2 regions of the Vibrio navarrensis genome follow, and region 2 is predicted to be linked to the other one. Evidence: predicted binding sites of a transcription regulator. Region 2 holds the regulator's gene; the other holds the start of a gene.
What was found. Region 2 encodes PurR, which represses purine synthesis genes. Its sites were predicted from a motif close to TNANGNAAACGTTTNCNTNA; they were not measured.
Positions count from the first base shown of each region.

Region 1: a site for PurR is predicted at 1,435-1,454, ahead of folD (bifunctional methylenetetrahydrofolate dehydrogenase/methenyltetrahydrofolate cyclohydrolase FolD). Genes of this name have one in related genera too.

Region 1 is NZ_CP065217.1:2,441,800-2,445,889, forward strand. Features, by position in the region: gene I3X05_RS11645 (hypothetical protein) at 1-615, opposite strand, end outside; tRNA gene I3X05_RS11650 (tRNA-Arg) at 1,243-1,319, opposite strand; gene folD (bifunctional methylenetetrahydrofolate dehydrogenase/methenyltetrahydrofolate cyclohydrolase FolD) at 1,523-2,380, shown strand; gene rlmA (23S rRNA (guanine(745)-N(1))-methyltransferase) at 2,491-3,315, shown strand; gene I3X05_RS11665 (ChaN family lipoprotein) at 3,403-4,090, shown strand, end outside.
Region 2 is NZ_CP065217.1:1,143,629-1,147,718, reverse strand. Features, by position in the region: gene torR (two-component system response regulator TorR) at 1-209, opposite strand, end outside; gene torD (molecular chaperone TorD) at 448-1,092, shown strand; gene purR (HTH-type transcriptional repressor PurR) at 1,396-2,400, shown strand; cyclic di-GMP riboswitch class I at 2,592-2,680, shown strand; gene I3X05_RS05170 (TfoX/Sxy family DNA transformation protein) at 2,799-3,392, shown strand; gene I3X05_RS05165 (TVP38/TMEM64 family protein) at 3,545-4,090, shown strand, end outside.

The DNA of each region.
Region 1 (4,090 bases), 1.3 Mb from region 2:
CCACTGGTAGGTGTTTTTTTCTCTCTCAATTAAACCAAAGCCTCCTGTGAGCTTTAAATTTGAAAGATCTTTTTTTGTTAACATTGTATCTAAAATAGCAGGTGGCCAGTTGATTTCACAATCGTCAAAGCAAACTGATTCATTGACTTTATCTTGATCAAATGTATATAAAGTAAAGTTATTTCTGTCTACTAAGTAGCGACGTTTCTCATCATTGAACAATTTTATTGATACGTCATCAGCTCGCGCAAGTGGCCAAACTCCTTTAATACCTGCACCTTTTATGTCCCCGCTATTGGTATCTTTTATCCAGCGATATAGAGGCTTTCCATTTAACGCCCATTGCTTGGTGCCATTCGACCTTGTTATGATGCTGAAACCTTGGCTACTTAAATATACCGATTGATTCTGCTCATTAACCAACAATGGTGGCCAAAGCTTTTCGCAATCCTTCGTACAGACTGACTCGCCGACTGGATCTTTATCGAAAGTATATAAGCTTTTGCCCATTTGGTCTGAATATACATCACCTATGACAGTGGAACTTGTTGCGGCTATGCTAGGAAAATTCATCAATACAATGAGGGATATTATAGTGAACAGTTTTATTTTCATTTCATTAACCTTACTCGATTTAAGCTGATAGTGATCGTTATATTTATAAATTGTAATATATAAATTTTACGAATATTAGGGCTCTCATTTTAGAATACATTTAAGCATTACCTGAAATGGAATAATTAATAATGTGTTCTAGCCTATTTCAGTTTTTAACAAAGTAATGTCAGGATCTAGTCATAAAAATAAATTAATCTTGTGATTGAAATAAACAGTGTGTTTCTTACACACAAGATAGAAAAAAACCATAGCAACAATAGGAAAGTAAATAAATTAAATATTATTCAATTAATATATACTGATTTAAAAAATTGACGGAGCATGCTACATCACCATTTAAATAGTAATGCATCGACAGAAATTTATACTTATACGATTGGAACAGTGTTCATCTTTGATTCGATACATCCCAAATAGAGTAGCGTCTTCACAGTCTAACCGTTTGTATTGCTCTTGCTAAGATGAACTCAGTTGTGATTTGGTTTTGGTGGGATGAGCATAACTTTCACTATGCCGTTCAAAAAATCCGCCCGGAAAAACGGCAGGGTGCTTATTAGTTGACTAAAAAACAGCAAAAACGAAAAAGGGCGTAGCAAGTACTAACCTGCTACGCCCAGAAATAAATGGCACGCCCTGTAGGATTCGAACCTACGACCACATCCTTAGAAGGGACGTGCTCTATCCAGCTGAGCTAAGGGCGCGCTATAGGGACAGGATTATACGAGTTCATTTCGGTAAATCAACGGCTTTTCTAGACATTCTGTTCTAAGTGGCGAAAAAAAGTCCGCCAATCAAAGCGCTTGCTTAAAAACGCCACAAGGCAAACGTTTGCGTATAGATATTTATTTAACAATTTGCGACAATGCGCAGCGAATTTTTGCCATTTGATTTCTTAAGGAAAGTCATGACTGCTCAAAATATTGATGGAACTCTTATATCTCAAACTGTTCGATCGGAAGTGGCCGCGCGGGTGAAAGCGCGTGTTGAGGCAGGTTTACGCGCTCCCGGGCTGGCTGTGGTACTGGTCGGCGAGGATCCGGCGTCTCAAGTTTATGTCGGTAGTAAGCGCCGTGCGTGTGAAGAAGTCGGTTTTGTTTCCAAGTCTTTTGATCTTCCGGCTTCAACTTCTGAAAAAGCATTGTTGGAGCTGATTGACGAGCTCAATAACGATGCGCAGATTGATGGCATTCTGGTTCAGTTGCCTTTGCCTGCCGGCATTGACACGACGCAGGTTTTAGAGCGCATCCTCCCAGAAAAAGATGTCGATGGTTTCCACCCTTATAATGTAGGTCGCTTGGCGCAGCGCATTCCAAAACTGCGCTCTTGTACGCCCAAAGGCATTATGACCTTGATTGAACGCTACAACATTCCCACTCATGGCAAGCATGCCGTGATCGTCGGCGCGTCGAACATCGTTGGCCGTCCAATGACCCTTGAGCTGCTATTAGCTGGCTGCACCACCACCACATGTCACCGCTTTACGAAAGATCTGGAAGGTCATGTACGCCAAGCGGATCTGCTGGTAGTTGCGGTCGGTAAACCCAACTTCATCCCTGGCGAATGGATCAAAGAAGGCGCCGTGGTCATTGATGTCGGTATCAACCGCCTAGAATCAGGCAAGCTGGTTGGCGATATCGACTACAATAAAGCGCGCGAAAAAGCCAGTTTCATCACGCCAGTGCCGGGTGGAGTCGGCCCAATGACGGTAGCAAGCCTGATTGAGAACACCATGCTGGCCTGCGAGCAGTACCACACCAAGTAATCCTCCCCCGGCCTACTTGAATTGGTGGGCGACTTGACCTTGAAACTGGTGTAAACAGGTGGCTTTTGATAGACTCAGCCGCCTGTTTTTGTCTTACCTTCGAGGTCTTCATGACTTATCAGTGTCCTTTGTGCCACCTTGCCCTGCAACAAACGGATCGCACTTTTCATTGCGCTAACCGCCACCATTTTGACTTGGCGAAAGAAGGCTATGTCAATTTGATGCCCGCGCACCATAAGCGCTCAAAAGATCCTGGTGATAACAAAGAGATGATGCAGGCGCGGCGCCGTTTTCTTGAAGGTGGACATTATGATCCAATGCGGCAAAAAGTAGCCCAGCTGTGCCAAACATTCTTGCAAGGCAGTGCTCATCGTCTGCTCGATATTGGCTGCGGTGAAGGCTATTACACTGACCAAGTGGCACGCAGTTTAAGCGCGCAATACGCCGAAGCCACAACACATGGTTTAGATATCTCGAAAGTGGCAATTCGCTTTGCGGCCAAGCGCTACCCGTCCAGCCATTTCTGTGTCGCATCCAGCCACCGTCTCCCCTTTGCTGACCACGCTTTCGATGGCATTCTACGCATCTATGCTCCATGCAAAGCGGAAGAACTGGCTCGCTGTGTGGCAGACCATGGCGTGGTGATCACCGTGACTCCAGCAGCGCGACATTTGGTGCAATTCAAAGAAAAAATCTACTCCGACGTTAAGCTGCACGATGAAGAGCCAGAGCAGATAGAAGGCTTTGTCTTGCAACAGCAAGAAAAGCTTAACTACATGATGACACTTTCCGGCGCAGATGCATTTGACCTGTTACAAATGACCCCATTTGCATGGCGTGCCAGCGACGAGTTTCGCAAAGCGCTCAAATCGGCTCATCATTTTGATTGCGAAGCCGATTTTATGCTGCGGGTTTATCGCAAACTCAGCCAGTAGAGAATTAATAGAGAATCATTCTCATTATTATTGAATCTTCATGCGGCCTCCATTAGACTCAGCAACGATGTAAATGGAGGCAGTATAATGCGAACGTCTTTTTCTCTTCTTCTCGCCGCAATGATGTTAGGTGGATGTGCCACATCCCCTTCCACCAGCAGCTTGAACCACTTTTACGACTATCAGCTCAATTCCCCGCAAGGGCAATCGCTGTCACTGCAAAAACTGCCGAGCGAATTATTAACCGCCGACGTCATTTTGATTGGCGAGTGGCACACTCACCCCGGCGTTCACCGCTTCCAAACTGACCTTCTTCATACCCTGAGTTCACAGCACAGCGTGGCACTTTCAATGGAGCAATTCACGCGCGATAAGCAACCCGTGCTCAATCAGTATCTGGCGGGTGAGATCGGCGAGCAGCCGCTCATGAGCGAAGGCAATGCGTGGCCAAACTACGAAAGCGATTACCGGCCACTGGTTGAGTTAGCGAAGCGCCAAGGGTTGGACGTGATTGCCGCGAACGCACCGAAAGCGATCGTGCGCTGCATCGGCCGTCAGGGAATCGGCTACCTAGACAAGCTCGATGAGACAGAACGTCACTATTTGGCGGCAGAGATCAACACCGCCGATAGCCTTTATAAAGACAAATTTATGGCCTCAATGCACCACGGTCAGCCAGAACAAACCGAGAGACAATACGCCGCTCAAATCACTTGGGATGAAACCATGGCCGAATCGATTGTCAACTATCGCAAGGCTCATCCACAAACACAAA
Region 2 (4,090 bases):
CCACGCAGTTCCCGCGTCAAAAGCAAGCCATCTTCTCCAGTGAGATTAATGTCCAACATCACCAAATCGATGGTTTGGCTGTTCAATACCTCACGCATTTCTACGCCGCTCTCTGCTTCACTGACGGTATATCCTTCATTTTGGAAGTAACCCACCAATTTGGCTCGTGTCACTACATCATCTTCTACGACTAATACGTGATAGCTCATTTACACCACTTTCTGTCATTCTTCTCTACGCCGATTCATTCTATTCATAAACAGTCACATTTCTAGCGTCAGAGCAAAGTTAGCACAATAATCTCGGCTTTTATTGATTCAAGACAAGCTTATTTTTCACCCATTTACAAGCCGACATATAATTAAATAATCCATTAATAATCAGGGTGACCGCTGTTCATTTTTATTGGTTAAACTAATAAGAGAAACCTTGAGGAGCACAAAGAAAATGCAAGAGATCAAAGCCTTCAACGAAAAGCGTGCCGAAATTTACTGGTGGCTTTCAAGCCTTTTCGCCAAAGAGTTGAGCCAAGTGGAACTGGACAAATATCACAGCGCAGAGATTCGCTCATTTCTTTGTGGTTTAGCAGAAAATGACCGTTTGCGGGTTGAAGTGCAGCAACTGGTACAAACGTTGAATAAACTGCTTGAGCGTAAAGATGCTCAACTTGAACTGGCCGCAGACTTTTGCGATCTGTTTCTGAAAAGCGCAAAACATGGCGCTCTACCCTACGCTTCCGTTTACCTCGACCAATCAGGGTTACTCAACGCCGAACCAGCCAGAATGATGGAAAAGCTGATGACAGAGCACGGCGTGAGAGTGAGCGACACTCTCAATGAACCTGCGGATCATCTCGCTATTCAACTGGATTTTTTAGGCCATCTGATTATCCGTTCGAATGAGCTGGAGCAAGAGCGCCATATGGAAGCCGCCTTTGCCAAGCAGCAACAGTTCATTGAAGATATGCTGCTGTCTTGGCTGCCGCAATTTCACCAGCAGTGTCTTCAACACGACCAGTTTGACTTCTACACCAGCGTTGCAAAACTATTAATTGCATTTTGTAAACTGGACAGTGACTATTTACTTGGATAATAATTACAGGCCTATCAATAGAGCAATCACTCGACTGAAGATTAACCAATAAAGTGTGAACACGGATACAATATTCGCGTGCTGAGCTGGTTGCCTGCTGACGTATCTCGATATAAAATTGAGACCGCAAACGATAAAATATGAATTTAATGCAAACCGCTGAAAAACAGCGGTTTTTGTGTTTTTTTAGCTAAGCTGCTGCTTTTCTTGGGTCTCTCCATGTTCAAGACCGATTCGAAGAAAGGTAGCAAGAGCGTTACCCGGCTCAATGTTCCCCGCGGTAACCTTGGACAGGACAAAATTATGGCCACAATTAAAGATGTCGCACGTTTAGCCGGCGTATCAACCACGACAGTTTCACACGTGATCAATAAAACCCGCTTTGTTGCAGAAACAACGCAAGAAAAAGTGATGAAGGCGGTGGATGAACTCAATTACGCGCCTAGCGCCGTCGCACGCAGCTTGAAATGCAATACGACTCGTACTATTGGCATGCTCGTTACTCAGTCAACCAATCTCTTTTTCTCTGAAGTGATTGACGGCGTAGAAAGCTACTGCTACCGCCAAGGCTATACCTTGATTCTATGTAACACTGGTGGCATCTATGAAAAGCAGCGCGACTATATCCGCATGCTGGCTGAAAAACGCGTCGACGGTATCTTGGTGATGTGTTCAGATTTGACCGAAGAGCTGCGTGAAATGCTCGATAGACACGCCGATATTCCAAAAGTAATCATGGACTGGGGCCCGATTAGCTCGCAAGCCGACAAGATCATCGACAACTCAGAAGAAGGTGGCTATCTCGCAACCAAATATCTGATTGATAACGGTCACAGCAAAATTGCCTGCCTGAGCGGTCATTTCGAAAAAGCCGCGTGTCAGGAGCGAATTCTTGGTTTTAAACGCGCAATGGCAGAGGCAAACCTAGCGGTCAATCAAGATTGGATCTTAGAAGGTAACTTTGAATGTGATACAGCCGTATTGGTCGCTGATAAGATCGCCTCTTGGGACGATCGTCCAACGGCCATTTTCTGCTTTAACGACACCATGGCACTTGGCCTAATGAGCCGTTTGCAACAGCTCGGTATCCGTATTCCTGAAGACATGTCGGTGATCGGTTACGACAATATTGAACTGGCCGAGTACTTCTCTCCGCCGCTTACCACCATTCACCAACCAAAACGTCGTGTCGGTAAAAATGCATTTGAAATTCTACTTGAGCGCATTAAAGACAAAGAGCACGATAAACGCATTTTTGAGATGCATCCAGAAATCGTTATTCGCGACACAGTTAAAAAACTGAACTGACATTGTTAAAAAATAGACGCTATTCGGCGTCTATTTTTTTGTGTCAAAACAAAATCATTATTGTGACAAATAACAAGATATTTTCGTACACGAGTTTTGGCTCATTTTCCGCAAACTATTACCTGAACCAAGATCACACTTTTAATTCTAAAATGTGATGTTAGTCCAATAGAAATCGTATCCTTTAGCTGTCACGCACAGGGCAAACCATCTGAAAAGGTGGGACGCAAAGCCTCCGGCCTAAACCAAATGTTGTTTGGTAGGTAGCGGGGTTCCCGATGGCAAAAATGCATTACATTGAGTTGACTCTCTAATGACATCTTGTATGCATTGGTTTGCTAATCTCTCGGACCTGATTTATGGGTGGCGTAATTATAATTACACCGAGATAACACATCATGGATAAACCGATACTCAAAGATTCAATGAAGCTTTTTGAGCAACTTGGTGCGATAAAATCTCGCTCTATGTTTGGCGGATTCGGCCTTTTTGCAGATGAGACCATGTTTGCATTGGTCGTCAAAGATCAGCTTCATATTCGCGCGGATCAAAACACAACCTCATTGTTCGAAAAACAGGGCCTTAAGCCTTATGTTTACAAAAAACGTGGCTTCCCTGTTGTTACCAAATACTACGCGGTAACCGATTCCCTTTGGGATAACAAGACTGCACTGATGAGCGTCGCAAGACAAGCTTTGGACAGCGCCCGAAAAGAGAAAGAGCTTCAAGCCGTTGCCAAACCCGATCGTCTGAAAGATTTGCCAAATCTAAGGCTGGCGACTGAGCGCATGCTGAAAAAAGCAGGTATTGAAACGGTTGAGCAGTTGGAAATGCACGGTTCTGTTGGGGCTTATGAAGCGATCAAAAACACGCACAGTGGAAGTGTTAGCCTTGAGCTGTTGTGGGCGTTAGAAGGCGCTATCAATGGAACTCACTGGAGCGTCATCCCTCAAAAACGCCGAGATGAGTTAGTTAATAAGCTTTCCTCTTAAGCTTGAGTAAGTTTCTGAAAGCCACCTCTGCAACGAAGTGGCTTTTCTTTACTCCGCTTCCTCTTTACTCTGCTTAGTTTTTTTCGCCTTGCCTGAAATTTTTTTGTGCTTTTCCCTGTCTTAGATTAGAGAATTAAACTTGGAAAAATGCGATGAATAGAAAAATGCTTTTTGGCCTTATTTTAGTCAGTGTGATGGCTATTTTGGTCTACCATTTTGCTCCCTACCTCACTTTAGAAAATGCCAAAGCTCAACAGCAGCTCCTTAGCGACTATATCAGCCAACACTGGCTAACGGCCGCAATCAGTTACTTTGTCCTATACGTCGCTCTGACTGCTTTCTCCATCCCCGGCGCCACTGTCGTTACCTTACTCGGTGCTGCCTTGTTCGGGTTTTGGTTTAGTTTACTGCTCGTCTCTTTCGCGAGCACGGTAGGCGCTACATTAGCTTTTTTAAGCAGTCGATATTTGCTCAGAGAGTGGGTGCAAAAGAAATTTGCTGACAAGTTACAAGCCATTAATCAAGGTGTTGGGCGAGATGGATCTTTCTATCTTCTATCACTTCGACTTATCCCTGTGTTTCCTTTTTTTCTGATTAACCTTCTGATGGGGCTAAGTAAAATGACAGCCAGTCGCTTTTACTTAACCAGTCAAGTTGGCATGCTACCCGGCACCGTTGTCTATCTCAACGCGGGGACA